DNA from 2 places in the Nocardioides salarius genome. Region 2 is predicted to be linked to the other one. Evidence: riboswitches for the same ligand, from Rfam matches in the RefSeq annotation. Region 2 holds a riboswitch; the other holds the start of a gene.
The links. A riboswitch is a leader RNA that binds a small molecule or an ion and turns the genes downstream of it on or off. The one in region 2 is predicted to bind thiamine pyrophosphate.
Positions count from the first base shown of each region.

Region 1: another riboswitch for thiamine pyrophosphate. It lies ahead of JOE61_RS05870 (thiamine phosphate synthase); the one in region 2 lies ahead of JOE61_RS07980 (thiamine ABC transporter substrate-binding protein).

Region 1 covers NZ_JAFBBZ010000001.1:1,199,018-1,206,559, forward strand. The annotation lists gene JOE61_RS05855 (thiazole synthase) at 1-411, opposite strand, end outside; gene thiS (sulfur carrier protein ThiS) at 408-602, opposite strand; gene thiO (glycine oxidase ThiO) at 599-1,642, opposite strand; gene JOE61_RS05870 (thiamine phosphate synthase) at 1,639-2,241, opposite strand; TPP riboswitch at 2,237-2,346, opposite strand; gene JOE61_RS05875 (DUF1707 SHOCT-like domain-containing protein) at 2,871-3,515, opposite strand; gene JOE61_RS05880 (fumarate hydratase) at 3,560-5,245, shown strand; gene JOE61_RS05885 (hypothetical protein) at 5,341-5,577, opposite strand; gene JOE61_RS05890 (spermidine synthase) at 5,688-6,362, shown strand; gene JOE61_RS05895 (hypothetical protein) at 6,359-6,925, opposite strand; gene JOE61_RS05900 (class II fumarate hydratase) at 7,015-7,542, shown strand, end outside.
Region 2 covers NZ_JAFBBZ010000001.1:1,633,477-1,641,018, forward strand. The annotation lists gene JOE61_RS07960 (acyl-CoA dehydrogenase family protein) at 1-722, opposite strand, end outside; gene JOE61_RS07965 (phosphatase PAP2 family protein) at 758-1,804, opposite strand; gene JOE61_RS07970 (ABC transporter ATP-binding protein) at 1,830-2,876, opposite strand; gene JOE61_RS07975 (ABC transporter permease) at 2,876-4,558, opposite strand; gene JOE61_RS07980 (thiamine ABC transporter substrate-binding protein) at 4,534-5,619, opposite strand; TPP riboswitch at 5,618-5,739, opposite strand; gene JOE61_RS07985 (alpha/beta hydrolase) at 5,839-6,768, shown strand; gene JOE61_RS07990 (GNAT family N-acetyltransferase) at 6,765-7,205, shown strand; gene JOE61_RS07995 (MBL fold metallo-hydrolase) at 7,359-7,542, opposite strand, start outside.

The sequences.
Region 1 (7,542 bases), 430 kb from region 2:
GGGCAGCACGGTGAAGCCGTCGCGCACCAGCGTCGCGGCCGCGTCGAGGAGCTCGACGACGTCGGGCATCAGGCTGGTCTCGTCACCGATCACCTCGAGCTTGACCCACGACGTGTCGAGCGCCTCGCGGGCCAGGCGGGCGGTCAGCACCGCCTCGCGCGCCGAGGTGCAGCCGGCGGTGTTGGGCAGCAGCCGCACGCCCGCGGTCCGCAGCAGGTCGAGGAGCCCGCCGGCCCCGGTGCTCGAGGTGCGGCGCACCGAGACCGTCACCAGCGCCGGGTCGGCGGCCTCGAGGACGGCGGGCAGGAGGGACAGGTGCGGCAGCCCGCCGGTGCCCAGGAAGAGGCGCGAGGGGAGCTCCTCCCCCGCCACCCGCAGGGCGGGCAGCCCGCTTGCCGTCACGTCGCTCATCCGCCCTGCACCGCCGTCACCACGTCGACGACGTCGCCGGCGCGCAGCCGGCGCGAGGCGTGCTCGGCGCGCGGCACCACGTCGCCGTTGACGGCGACCGCGCGGCCGTCGGGGTCGGGCACGAGGTCGCGCACCGTCTCGACGAGCGGCGCCGGCCGCCCGTTGAGCAGGATCTGCTCGGTGGGTCTCATCGGTTCTCCAGGAGTCGTCGGGGGTCGATGGCCGGGTCGACCCGGCCGGTGTCGAGGTGGTCGGCGACCAGCTCGGCGGTCAGCGGCGCCAGCAGCACGCCGTGGCGGAAGTGGCCGGTGGCCATGACCAGCGCGGGGTCGGGGGTGGGCCCGACGAGGGGCAGCCCGTCGACGGTGCCCGGCCGGTCGCGGGCGAGCGCCTCGACCAGCTCGGCGCGGTCGAGGCCGGGCAGCAGCTCGCGGGCGGCCTCGAGCAGGGCGTGCAGCCCGCCGAGGGTGACCACCGGCGGGGCGTCGTGCTCCTCGCTGGTGGCGCCCACGACGACCTCGCCGCCCGCCCGGGGCACCACGTAGACGGCGCGGCCTCGCGCCCAGCCGCGCACCGTGCGTCCGGGCGGGTCGTCGGTGCGCGCGCGCAGCACCTCGCCGCGCACGCCGCGCACCAGCCCGGGCGGCAGGCCGGCCCTGTCGACGTACGCCGCCGGCGGGGTCGAGCCGGTGGCGAGCACCGTGACCTCGGCCCAGCCGGGCGGCCCGGGCTCGGGCTGCACGGGCACCCGCTCGAGCAGCGCGGCCAGCACCTGGCGGGGGTCGATGCTGTGGTCGTCGGGCAGCAGGGCGCCGCCCAGCACCCGTCCGGCCAGACCGGGCTCGAGGTCACGCACGCCGCGGGAGTCGAGCTCCTCGACGCGGCCACCGAGCCGGCGCACGAGCGCCGCCTGGCGGTCGACCTCCTGCAGGTCGGCGGCGTCGCGGCCGACCAGGAGCGTGCCGGTCGACGAGGTCGCCAACCCCAGCCGCGCGGCCCAGCCCGGCCACAGTGCCTGGCTGCGGCGCCCGAGGTCGAGCAGCGCCGGCTCGTCGTGCGAGACCTCGGCGGCGGGGCTCAGCATCCCGGCGGCGGCCCAGGAGGCGCCTCGGGCAGGCGCGGGGTCGACGACGCGTACGTCGTGGCCACGCCGCAGCAGCTCGTCGGCGACCGCGAGGCCCACGATCCCGGCCCCGAGCACCTCGACCCGGGCCGTGCTCCCCCGGCTCACGCGACGGCGTCGAGCAGCTCCCGGGCGGCGTGCAGCGGGTCGGGTTGTCGCCACAGGGCGCCGATGACGGCGACCCCGTGGGCGCCGGCGGCTCGCGCCTGTCGGGCCCGGGCGGCGTCGATGCCGCCGATGGCCAGCAGCGGCAGGCTTCCGGTCGCGGCGCTGACCGCCTCGAGGCCCAGTGCCGGCGGCAGGCCGGGCTTGCTCACGGTGTCGAAGACCGGGCCGAGGCCGGCGTAGTCGGCACCGTCGTCGGCGGCGCGGCGTACGTCGTCGGCGTCGCGGCACGTCGCCCCGACCAGCAGGCGGGGCGCCAGACGGCGCGCATCGGCGACCGGCAGGTCGAGCGCTCCGAGGTGCACCCCGTCAGCGCCGGCCGCCAGCGCCACGTCGACGCGGTCGTCGACCACGACGGTGGCACCGTGCGGGCGCACCGCCACGACCACGCTGCGCGCGAGGGCGAGGATGTCGCGGTCGGCGAGGGGCACGAGCTCGTGCTTGGCGCGCACCTGGAAGCCGCGCACCCCCAGCCGGGCCAGCTCGGGCAGGACGGACAGGTCGTCGGCAGGGCCGACCAGGCAGAACAGACGTGGCAGCACCATCGCTCCTCGCTTCCTTCGCCGGCTTTACCCGGATCAGGTTCGACGGTCGGAGCGGCTCAGCTCCCTCTCAGCCCGCTGCCGCGAGCTCCCGTGGTGGACGAGACGAACCTAGCGCGGGGGTGGGCGGGGACGTCAAGGCCCTTGCCGCGGTCTCACGCGGCGTGGTCGATGCGGCGGGTGCCGGTGGGGTCGACGAAGTAGATGGCGCCGAAGCGGTCGCGCCAGTCGGCTGCCCGGGGTCGGTGGATCGTAGTCAAACGGGCACAACCCGCCATCCGGCATCAGGATCCCGCCTTGGACGGACCTCATCCCGAGGGATCATGCCGTTGTGCCCGTTCGACTACGGGCCCGGAGCGGAGTCTCCTGAGCTGCGCGGATCTCGGCGTGGCGGGCGCTTCGGGGCCTCTCGTAGCCGGAAGGACCGAAGGGTCCAATGACACATGTGGCACCGCGGAGCGGATGACGGTCAAGGGCCCTTCGGTCCTTCCGGCTACGTCGCGCCCGCGTCAGCCGGCCACCCGAGGCTCGACATGAGGGCATGCCCCCTCCATGGGGAGCGTGCCCATGCATCCGGCCCAGCCGCACAAGCACCTCCCCGCAGGAGATCGTCTGCCGCCGCCGCGGCCTCAGTAGGTGCCGAGGTACTTCTTCGGCGTGCCGGGCGGGGGCAGCCGCTGCACCTGCACCGAGCCCATCACCGCGACGCCCTGCACCCGCACGACGGGCGAGTCGGGGCCGAGCGCGGCCGGCACCTTGTCCTTGCCCTGGCCGTAGTCGCCCATCACCGGCGTGCCGTCGACGACGACGTGCACGTGGGCGGGCACGACGACCTTCACCTCGCCCATCACGGCACTGGCCTGGATGCGCGTCTCGTGGCTCTCGAGCACGGCCTCGCGCAGGTCGATCAGGACGCTGCCCATCAGCGCGAACGCCGTGTGCTGCGCGGGGACCCGCCACACGCCCTGGCGCTTGCACTCGCCCATGATCGAGCGCGACGACAGGTGCTCGGGCACGTGGTGCGGCGCGCTGGCCGGGCGGGGCGACGGCACCTGCGGCCGCGGCTCGACAGCGGGCTGCAGGTCGTGCGTGATCGGCACCAGGTCGGCGTACGTCTTGGCCGCCCAGGTGAGGTCGAGGCGCTCCTCCAGCTCGTCGAGGTCGAGCCGGCCCTCGCCCGCCGCCACACGCAGCACCTCGGCCACCTGCTCCCGGTCGGCGTGCGAGACCCGCATCGACAACGGGTCCGGGGCGCGCTCCTCCATCTCTCCCATGCCCGCAGAGTAGTGCCGACGCACGCGGCGTACCCTGGGCGCTCGTGAGCGAAGCCGAGTTCCGTTACTCCGACCTCCTGCCCACCGGCAAGGACGACACTCCCTACCGGTTGGTCACCACCGAGGGCGTCTCGACCGTCGACGTCGAGGGCCAGACCTTCCTCAAGGTCAGCCCGGAGGCGATCCAGCGCCTGACCGCCGAGGCGATGCACGACATCGCCCACTACCTGCGCCCCGCCCACCTGGCACAGCTGCGCAAGATCATCGACGACCCCGATGCGTCGGGCAACGACCGGTTCGTGGCCACCGACCTGCTCAAGAACGTCAACATCTCCGCCGGCGGCGTGCTGCCGATGTGCCAGGACACCGGCACCGCGATCGTGATGGGCAAGAAGTCCGAGGGCGTGCTGACCGGCATCGACGACGGCGAGGCGATCAGCCGCGGCGTCCACGAGGCCTACACCAAGCTCAACCTGCGCTACTCGCAGCTCGCGCCGCTGACGACGTACGACGAGAAGAACACCGGCACCAACCTGCCGGCGCAGATCGAGATCTACTCCACGCCCCAGACCTCGGGGAAGCCCGAGTACAAGTTCCTCTTCATGGCCAAGGGCGGCGGGTCGGCCAACAAGTCGTTCCTGTTCCAGGAGACCAAGGCGATCCTCAACCCGAAGCGGATGCTGAGCTTCCTCGACGAGAAGATCCGCTCGCTCGGCACGGCCGCCTGCCCGCCGTACCACCTGGCCGTGGTCATCGGCGGCACCAGCGCGGAGTTCGCGCTCAAGACCGCCAAGTACGCCTCGGCGCACTACCTCGACAACCTGCCCACCGAGGGCTCGATGGACGCCCACGGCTTCCGCGACCTCGAGCTGGAGGAGCAGGTCTTCGAGCTGACCCAGTCGTTCGGCATCGGCGCCCAGTTCGGGGGCAAGTACTTCTGCCACGACGTGCGCGTCGTGCGGCTGCCGCGCCACGGCGCGTCGTGCCCCGTCGCGATCGCCGTCTCCTGCTCGGCCGACCGGCAGGCGCTCGGCAAGATCACCCCCGAGGGCGTCTTCCTCGAGCAGCTCGAGACGGATCCCGCGCACTACCTGCCCGAGACCACCGACGAGGCCCTGCAGGCCGAGGCCGACGTGGTGCGCATCGACCTCAACCAGCCGATGGCCGACATCCTCGCCGAGCTCACGAAGCACCCGGTCAAGACCCGCCTCTCCCTGACCGGGCCGCTGGTCGTGGCCCGCGACATCGCACACGCCAAGATCCAGGAGCGCCTCGACGCCGGCGAGGGCATGCCGCAGTACCTCAAGGACCACGCGGTGTACTACGCCGGCCCGGCCAAGACCCCCGAGGGCTACGCCTCCGGGTCGTTCGGGCCGACCACCGCGGGTCGGATGGACTCCTACGTGAAGTCGTTCCAGGCCGAGGGCGGCTCGATGGTGATGCTCGCCAAGGGCAACCGCTCCAAGCAGGTCACCGAGTCGTGCGGCGAGCACGGCGGCTTCTACCTCGGCTCGATCGGTGGCCCCGCCGCCCGCCTGGCCCAGGACTGCATCAAGTCGGTCGAGGTGCTGGAGTACCCCGAGCTCGGCATGGAGGCGGTCTGGAAGATCGAGGTCGAGGACTTCCCCGCCTTCATCGTCGTCGACGACAAGGGCAACGACTTCTTCACCGACCCCGGTGGCGCGGTGACCGTGCCGATCTCGGGGATCCGGGTCCGCTCCGCCGAGTAGCGCCGAGCCGGCGCTACTTCACGCCGAGCCGGCGCCAGTTCCCGCCCGTGGGCAGGAACTGGCGCCGGCTCGCGAGGAACTCGTGCCGGCTCGGGTCAGTTCTCGTCGGAACCGCTGCGGGCGTTGGGGCCCGTGGGGCCCTCGTCGACGCGGCCGCTCTCACCGTCGGGCTGCCCGGCAACCGCCTGGTCGTCGGAGATCTCCTCGCCGGCGGAGTCCATGTTCTGCACCGACGAGACCTGGCCGCCCGAGGACGCCTCACCGGTCTCGTCGGCGTCGCTCTGCTTGTCGCGCTTGCGCTCCTGCTCGCGCTCGTGCTGGCCCTGGCTCACAGGTCCTCCTCGTGGTGGGGTGTCCCCTCGACGCTAGCCAGGCGGGCCCAGGACCAACCTCACCCCCACGGCGGGCGTGGGCCCCTCGCCGCGTCGGGCAGGATGCGTGCGTGGACCACGTGGAGATCGCCAGGGCGGAGACCGAGCGCGGCGAGCTGGTGCTCACCGAGCGCCGCGACGAGAACGCCCCGGCCTCGCTCGAGCTGCGCGCCAACGGCGTCTTCGTGATGGACACCGTCGAGGTCGCCAGCGAGCGCGCCCTGGCCGCGGCCGCGCTCGCCGTGGTCGACGACCCGCGGGCGGTGGTCGTCGGCGGGCTGGGCCTGGGCTACACGATGCACGAGGTGCTGGCCGACTCCCGTGTCGAGCGGTGCGCGGTCGTCGAGATCGAGGAGGCCCTGATCGGCTGGATGCGCGACGGCACCGTGCCGCACGGCCCCGCCCTGCTGGCCGACGAGCGCGTCAGCGTCGTCGCGGCCGACATCGCGGTGGCGATGGCCGAGGCCCGTCCGCAGACCTACGACCTGGTGCTGCTCGACGTCGACAACGGGCCCGGCTACCTGGTGCACGAGGGCAACGCCGGGCTCTACGAGCGCACCTTCCTGCGCACCGTGCAGGCCGTGCTGCGCCCCGGTGGTGCGCTGGTGGTCTGGTCGGCGGCGGAGTCGCCCGACCTCGAGTCGGCGCTGCGGTCGGTCTTCGACGAGGTCGACGTACGCCGCCACGACGTGCGGCTGCAGGACCGCGACGAGCAGTACCTGCTCTACCTCGCCCGCGCTGCCTAGACCGTGGGCCGGGGCGCGCCGGGCGGCGCCGGGTCGGCCGGGTCGTGCCCCTCGAGCTGTTCGTGGTCGCGCTGGCGCACCGCGACCCGGATCTGCTCGAGGTTGTTGCGCAGCAGGTCGGAGACCAGCTCGTCGGTGCGCGGGTCGGAGAGCATCTCGATCATCACCCGCAGCGTGGTCTCGGTGACCTCGGAGACGATGGTGTCGTAGCCCGGCAGCCGCGAGACCAGACGCGCGTTGGGGTCCTCCCGGACCTTCTCGGCCACCAGCGCCTTGAGCTCGTCGTGGTTCTCGATCAGCGCGTCGGAGATGTTCTTGGTGTAGTGGCCGGTGCGCATCACCGCGGCCACCTCGTCGAGCACCGTGATCGTCAGCGGCCGCTTGATCAGCTCGAGGCCCTTGAAGGCCAGCCGGCTGGCCAACCGCAGCACCCACGGCCGCCGCATCCCCATCCGCACCAGCAGTGCGCCCAGGAGCGCCGCCAGCACCGAGCCGCCCACCAGCACGGCCACCACGAGCAGCAGCACCTGGAGCGTGCTGAGGTCCTCCAGCCACTGCGTCATCGTCGGCCCTTCCTCACCCGTGGTCGCGTCGGAGCAGGCCCACCGTAGCGGTGAGGCGCACGGCCATCGTCACTCGTTAGCGTGGCCGCATGAGCGCGCACGCTGAGAGCCAGGCCGACCGCGAGGTCCGCATCGAGCACGACTCCATGGGCGAGGTCGAGGTGCCCCGCGACGCCCTGTGGCGGGCGCAGACGCAGCGGGCGGTGCAGAACTTCCCGATCAGCGGCACCCCGATCGAGCCGGCGCTGGTGCACGCCATCGGCCAGGTCAAGGCCGCCGCGGCGACCGTCAACGGCGAGCTGGGCATCCTGGAGACCGCCCGGGCCGAGGCCGTGACGCTGGCCGCCCAGCAGGTCGCGGCCGGCGAGCACGACGACGCCTTCCCCGTCGACGTCTTCCAGACCGGGTCGGGCACGTCGTCGAACATGAACGCCAACGAGGTGATCGCCTCGCTCGCGGCCCGGGCCGGCACCGAGGTGCACCCCAACGACCACGTCAACGCCAGCCAGTCGAGCAACGACACCTTCCCCACCGCCATCCACGTCGCCGCGACGCTGGCCGTCGTCGACGACCTGCTGCCCGCCCTCGACACCCTGGCGGGCTCGCTCGAGGCCAAG
Region 2 (7,542 bases):
TGCACGCCGCGTCCCTCGCCGCCCACCTCGAGCTGGGCGAAGACGACGGCGACCTCGCCGTGCGCGGCGGCGTTGCCGATGTAGTCCTTGCCGGCGTCCTCGGTCGTGGTGGTGATGACGAACTCGCCGGTCTCGACGTCGTACGTCGCGACCGTGCCGAGCGCCTGCACGTTGGAGCCGTGCCCGGTCTCGGTCATCGCGAAGCAGCCGAGCAGCTCGCCGGTGACCACCCGGGGCAGGTACTCCCGGTGGTGCCGCTCGGTGCCGAGCTGCTGGATCGCCCCGCCGAACAGCCCGAACTGGACCCCCACCTTGACCAGCACCGACAGGTCGCCGAAGGCCAGGGTCTCGAAGGCCGCGATGGAGGCGCCGAGGTCGCCGCCGCCGCCGTACTCGGTGGGGAAGCCCATCCCGGTCTGGCCGGTCGCGGCCATCTCGACGACGAGGTCCCTGACCCGGTCGCGGTAGTCGTCGCGGCTCAGCGTCTCGGCGTCGGTGAGGATGTCGGCGCTCTCGACGAGGTTGCGCCGCACGAGGTCGCGCACCTCGGCGTAGCGGCCGTCGAGCAGCCGCTGCAGCGCCGCCACGTCGACGTCGGGCCGCACGTAGCCGTCGGCGCGGGTCTCCGCGCCCTCGGCGGCCCGGTCGGGCGCGGGGCCGGGCGGTGCCGGGACCTCCCTGGTCTCGGCGGGCGGGACGGGAGCAGGTGTCTCGGTCGACATGGCCCCACGCTACTGGGCGGGGAGGGGTGAGGGGGTCAGTCCTTGGAGACGGGGATCCTCGACGTCGTGGTCGTGGGGTGCGAGGCCAGCCCGCCGTGGTCGAACTTCTGGCCGGTGGCCAGGCCGCCGACGTAGAAGGCCACGAGCGCGATCATGATGCCGGCCAGGTCGTCGGCCACGTAGTGCCAGCCGAAGTAGAGGGTGGCCACGACGGTGATGGCGAAGTTGACCCAGAAGACGATCTTGAGCACCTTCGAGCGCAGCGTGTACTGCACCAGCAGCGCCACCAGCAGCGTGATCGCGGTGTGCAGGCTGGCGAACCCGGCGACCGACTGCACCTGGCCGGTCAGCCCGCCGAGGATCACGCCCTGCCGCGAGGAGACCAGCGAGTCCATCAGGTCGTTGGTGGGGGTCTGGGCCAGGTCGGCGTAGAGCGAGACGTACTCCAGGCCGGGGCCCAGCGTCGGCAGCGCGTAGTAGGAGAGGGTGCCGAGGCTCCAGGCGATGCACTGCGAGGTCACGAACCAGTAGCCGTAGGACATGTTGCGCGACCACACCAGCCAGGCCGTCAGCGCCAGCGGCACCAGCGGCAGGAACCACAGGTAGATGTAGGACAGCAGGTAGGCCACCACGTCGGTGCCCAGCAGCCCGTGCAGCACGATCGCCGGGTCGTTGCCGAAGAACAGCGCCCGGTCGAGCAGGTGCAGCTCGCGGTCGTACTTCGTCTCGATCATGAACGGCAGGAACGACTTGAGGTTGCGGTAGCAGACGTAGGTCACGTAGAAGCTGACGATGCCCAGCACCACCAGCGTGAGCCGCTCCCGGTTCCAGTGCGAGCGCAGCCGCTCGCGCGCCACCTGCACCATCGCCACGGGGTGTCCCTTGCCGAACCACAGCGAGCGCGGCAGCAGGTCGAGCAGCAGCGCCCCGGTCAGCAGCAGCGGCAGCCGCAGCCACGACGGGCCCAGGAAGCTGCCCTCGGGGTCGACCAGCCGCTTGTCGAGGATCAGCGCGGTGATGATGGCCCACAGGCCCATGGCGAGGGCGGTGCCCACGAGGAGGGCATAGGCGCGGCGGTACACGGGGTCGGAGTCTAGTGAACGGGGCTCACGCGCCGTCCGGCGCGCCGGGCAGCGCCTCGGGCAGCGCCTCGGGCAGCCCCTCGGGCAGCACCGCCGTGCGGGTCGCGTCGACCCGCAGCCGCACCCGGTCGCCGGGACCCAGGCGCCGGTCGAGACCGGCCACGGCGTCGCACTCGCCCACCTCGTCGACGTCGACGACCAGGCGCTGCAGCTCGGGCGTGGCGCGCAGCGAGCGCAGCGTCCCGGCCAGCCGCCCGTCGCCCGCCACCTGCAGCGCCGAGCGGCGTACGGCGACCGCGACGGCACGCTGCTCGTCACCGGGGCGCTGGTCGGCGGCCGCCAGCACCCGCCGGGCGGGCGCGCCCTCGAGCACGCGCGCGTAGCCCAGGAAGAGCGCGGTGGCGGTGTCGACCGGCGCGCGCCAGACCTCCTCGATGCCGCCCTCCTGCACCAGGTGGCCGGCGCGCATCACCGCGAGCCGGTCGGCGACGGTGAAGGCCTCGTCGTGGTCGTGGGTGACCATCAGCGCGGTGGTGCCGGCGCGGCGCAGGATGTCGCGCAGGTCGCCGGCCAGCCGCTCGCGCAGCCCCGCGTCGAGGGCCGAGAGCGGCTCGTCGAGCAGCAGCAGCCGGGGCTGCACGGCCAGCGCCCGGGCCAGCGCGACCCGCTGCCGCTCGCCGCCCGAGAGGGTCGCGGGCAGCCGGTCGGCGTACCCCTCGAGCCCGACGAGCTCGAGCAGCTCCTCGACGCGCTGCGCGGCGCCCGGCGTGCGGCGCAGGCGCAGCGCGTAGCCCACGTTGCGCCCGACGCTGAGGTGGCCGAAGAGCTGGCCGTCCTGGAACATCAGCGCGAAGCCGCGCTTGTGGGTGGGCACCCGGGCCAGGTCGTGGCCGTCCCAACGGATCGACCCGCTGCTCGGCTCGAGCCCGGCGACCGCGCGCAGCAGGGTCGACTTGCCGCAGCCCGAGGGGCCCAGCACCGCCAGCACCTGACCGTCGGGCAGGTCGAGGGAGACCCCGCGCACCGCGGGCACCCCGTCGTAGGAGACGTCGACGTCGGTCAGGGACAGCATCAGAAGGCTCCTAGGGAGGGCACGCGCAGCCGCTCGACGGCGAGCACGACGACCGCGGTGGTGGCGGCCAGCACCACCGAGGCGGCCAGGGCGGTGCCGTAGCTGAGCTCGCCGGGGCGGCCGATGAGCCGGAAGATCAGCACCGGCAGCGTGGGGTCGGAGGGGCGGGCCAGGAAGGAGGTGGCGCCGAACTCGCCCAGCGAGATCGCGAACGCGAAGCCGGAGGCGGCCAGCAGCGGGCGCCACACCACCGGCAGGTCGGCGGTGGCCATGGCGCGCAGCGGGCCGGCGCCCAGGGAGGCCGCGGCCTGGCGCTGCCGGTCGTCGACGCCGGCCAGCACCGGCACCAGGGTGCGCACCACCAGCGGCATCGCCACCAGCGCCTGGGCCAGCGGCACCAGCACCGGCGACTCGCGCAGGTCGAGCGGCGGGGAGTCGAGGGTGATGAAGAAGCCGAAGCCCAGGGTCACCGCCGAGACGCCCAGCGGCAGCATGAAGAGCCCGTCGAGCACCGAGCGCACCCGGCGCTCGGAGCGGCTGCGCGAGCGGCGGGTCAGCACGACGGCGATCAGCCCGCCGAGCAGCAGCGCCATCCAGGTGGCGTCGACGGCGGTGCGCAGCGAGGTGACCAGGGCCCCGGTCACCGGCACCGGGAGCGCCTGCAGCTCGGCGCCGCCGCCCAGGGCGCGGTAGTAGGCCAGCGACCACGCGCCGTCGACGCGCAGCGAGCCGACGACCAGGGTGGCGACCGGGGCCGCGACCAGCACCAGCAGCAGCGCCGTCGCCACCAGCTGGGGCACGTCGCTGCGCCGGGGCCGGTGCGGCCGCGCGGTGCTGCGCGCCAGGGTCGGGTCGGGGACGGCGCGCAGGCGACCGGCCACGACCAGCAGCGCCACCACGGCGACCAGCTGCAGCACCGACAGCGCCGCGGCGGCCTGCAGGTCGAGCAGCTCGGTGGTGAGCAGGTAGATCTCGGTCTCCACCGAGGAGTAGCGCAGCCCGCCGAGGGTGAGCACGACGCCGAAGGCGGTGGCGCAGAAGAGGAAGACGACGCTGGCCGAGGAGACCACCGCCGGGCGCAGCATCGGCCAGGTCACGGTGCGGAAGACCTGGGCCGGGGAGGCGCCCAGCGCGGCCGCGGCCTCCCCGGGCCGGGCGTCGAGGCCCTCCCAGGCGGCGCCGACGCCGCGGATCACCACGGCGACGTTGAAGAAGACGAGGCCTGCGACGATGCCGGCGGCGGTGCCGTCGAGGTCGACCCGGCCGCCGGTGAGGGCGACCACCGGGCCCGACTCCCCCAGCAGCTGGCGGAAGGCGACGCCGACCACCACGGTCGGCAGCACGAACGGCACCAGCAGCGCCGCCCGCACCGCGCGGCGACCCGGCCAGCGCAGCCGGTGCAGGGCGTACGCGGCGGGCAGCCCGAGGACCACCGCCAGCACGGTGGCCACCGCCGAGGACCACACCGTGAACCACAGCACCCGGCCGGTGCGGGCCCGGGTGAGCACCTCGAGCACCCCGCCGACGTCGAGGTCGCCGTCGGTGACGAAGCCGCGCGCGACCATGCCCGAGACGGGCAGCACGAAGAACACCCCGAGCACCGCCAGCGGCAGCCCGGCCAGCGCGACCAGGCCGAGCAGGCGGCGCGGGGTGGTCATCAGCGGCTGACCAGCTCGTTCCACTCCTGCAGCCACTCGTCGCGGTTCGCGTCGATCTCGTCGGGGTCCACCGACCAGGGGTCGGAGGGACGCTCGGTGAGGTCGGCCCACTCCGCGGGCAGCTCGGTGCCCTCGACGGCCGGGTAGACGTACATCGACGAGGGCAGCGCCTCCTGCACCGCGGGCGAGACCAGCCACTCGACGACCGCGCGGGCGCCCTCGGGGTTGTCGGCGCCGCGCAGCACGCCGGCGTACTCGACCTGCTCGTAGCAGGTGTCGAGCAGCGCCCGGGTCGTCGTGCCACCCTCGCCGTCGACGGTGAAGGCGGGCGAGGAGTCGTAGGAGGTCACGACCGGCCGGTCGCCCTTGCCGCCGCCCTGGGTGAAGTCGACCTGGTAGGCGTCCTCCCAGCCCTTGACGACCTTGGCGTCGTTGTCGAGCAGGTCCTCCCAGTAGTCCTGCCAGTCGTCGCCGTACGCCGCGATCGTGGTGAGCAGGAACGCGAAGCCGGGCGAGCTGGTGGTGGCGCCGGGGGTGACGAAGAGGCCCTCGTAGGCCGGGTCGGTGAGGTCGTCGAGGGTCTCGGGCGCATCGAGGTCGCGCTCGGCGAACCAGGTGGTGTCGACGTTGACGCACACGTTGCCGGTGTCGACGGCGACCAGGGCGCCCTCGTCGTCGCCGGGCAGCGCGTTCTCCTCGACCCCGGCGGGGGTCTCGAGGTCGGTCGGCTCGAAGACGTCGGCCTCGAGGGCGCGGGAGCCGAAGGTGTTGTCGACGCCGAAGGCGACGTCGCCGATCGGGCTGTCGGTGTTGAGCACCAGCTGGCTGGTCAGCGCGCCCGCGTCGCCGCCGGCGCGCTGCTCGAGGTCGTAGCCGCTCTCGCGCTCGAAGTCCGCCACGAGCTCCTCGGGCAGGTAGAAGCTGTCGTGGGTGACGAGCACGACGGTGCCGCCCGCCTCGTCACCGCCCCCGGCCGGGTCGGAGGCCGACTCGTCGTCGCCCGTGCCGACCAGCGAGCAGCCGCTCACGGCCAGCGCCAGGACGGCGGCCACCGCGGTCCTCGTCGGGTGGATGTGCATGCGCATGCGTCGCATCTGGACTCCCTTCGCCGGTCTTAACCGGAGCAGGTTCGGAGGGTCTGCGGCGTGTCCGCACTCTCAGCACCACCCCGGCCGGGCCGGGCGGGTGCTCCCCTGTCTGTCGTCGTCGAGGGTATCCGGCGGTGTCGAGGGGCGTGGCCCCCGGTCGGCTGCCCGGTCGGCTCCGCCCGTGCAGGTGGGCGGGCGCATGGTGGGATGGGCGGCATGCCGAGCCTGCGCCACGACCTGCTGGCCCTCGTCGTGCCGCGCCTGCGCGGCGCCGGCGCGGTCACCGACCCCGCCGCCGAGCGCGCCTCGGTGGAGTCCTCCCACGCCGGGCTCGACCGCCGGCTGCCGACCCGGTCGGTCCCGGCCTTCGGGCTGCGCTTCGAGCACGAGGTCGACGACTCCGCGGGCTTCCCCGTGCACGTGCTGACCCGGCGCGGCACCTCCCCGGCCCGCACCCTGGTCTGGCTGCACGGGGGCGGGTTCGTCTCGCCCCTCGACCCCGTGCACGTCCGGTACGCCGCCCGCCTGGCCGACGCGCTCGGCGTACGCGTGCTGCTGCCCGACTACCCGCTGGCCCCCGAGCACACCTGGCGCGACTCCCTCGATCCGCTGGCCGAGCTGGTGACGCGATGGGGCACCGGCCCCGGGCTCGGCGGGCTGCTGCTGGGCGGCGACTCCGCCGGCGGCGGGCTCGCCCTGGCGCTGGCCCAGGCGCTGCGCGAGCGGGGGCAGGTGCGCCCCGAGCGGTTGCTGCTGGTCTCGCCCTGGGTCGACCTGACCACCTCGAGCCCGGCCACCTCGTGGTTCGACCGGCGCGACCCGTGGCTGCACACCTCGTCGCTGCGGCTCTACGCGCGCTGGTGGGCCGGGGTGCCCGACGACGCGCCCGACGACCACGCCGACCTGGCCCGCACCGAGGTCTCCCCCGCGCTCGGCGAGCTCGGCGACCTGCCGCCGACGCTGGTGCTGTGCGGCACCCGCGACCTGCTGGTGCCGGCCTGCCGACGCCTCGCCGACCGCGCCGCCGACGCCGGGTGGGACCTGACCTACGTCGAGGAGCCCGGCGCGATCCACGTCTACCCGCTGCTGCCGGGCATCCCCGAGGCCGCCCGCGCCTGGGCCACCACCCTGGAGTTCCTGCGATGACCCTCGCCATCAGCGCCCAGCCCTTCGCCGCCCTCGACGCCGCGGCGGCGTACGACGTGTGGCGGCTGCGCCAGCAGGTCTTCGTCGTCGAGCAGGAGTGCGCCTACCCCGACCTCGACGGCCGCGACCCCGAGCCCGGCACCCGCCACGTGCTGCTCACCGACGACGGCGAGCTGGTCGGCTACGCGCGGGTGCTCGACGACGCCACCACCTGGCGGGTCGGGCGGGTGCTGCTGGCCCCCGCCGCCCGTGGCCGCGGGCTCGCCGACCAGCTGGTGCGCACCGCCCTCGACGTCTGCCCCGACCGCGACGTCGTGCTCGACGCCCAGTCCCCGCTGACCGGCTGGTACGCCACCTTCGGCTTCATCCCCGACGGCCCGGAGTTCCTCGAGGACGGCATCCCGCACGTGCCGATGCGCCTCCCCCACGGCGCGTAGCCCGCCGCCGGGGCACCGCCGTTGGTCGAGCAGCGAGGGCCGAAGGCTCGAGCGTCGACGAGACCCCGCAACCACCCGGCGTCCGGCGAGTGGGCCGCTCGCCGGGTCTCGGCGACGCTCCTCGCTGGCGCTCGTCACTGCTCGACCAACGGGTCAGGTGGCGGTGAAGAGGACGCCCGCCTCGGTCTCCTCGCGGGCGACCCGGCCGCGGGCGTGCAGGAGCTCGAGGTGGGCCTTGGTCTCCATGGCGGCCATGCCCTGGCTGAAGACGTCGAGGCTGTCGTAGGCCTTCTCGTGGCGGGTCCAGCCGAGGTGGCCGGCGACGTCGTGGCTGGTC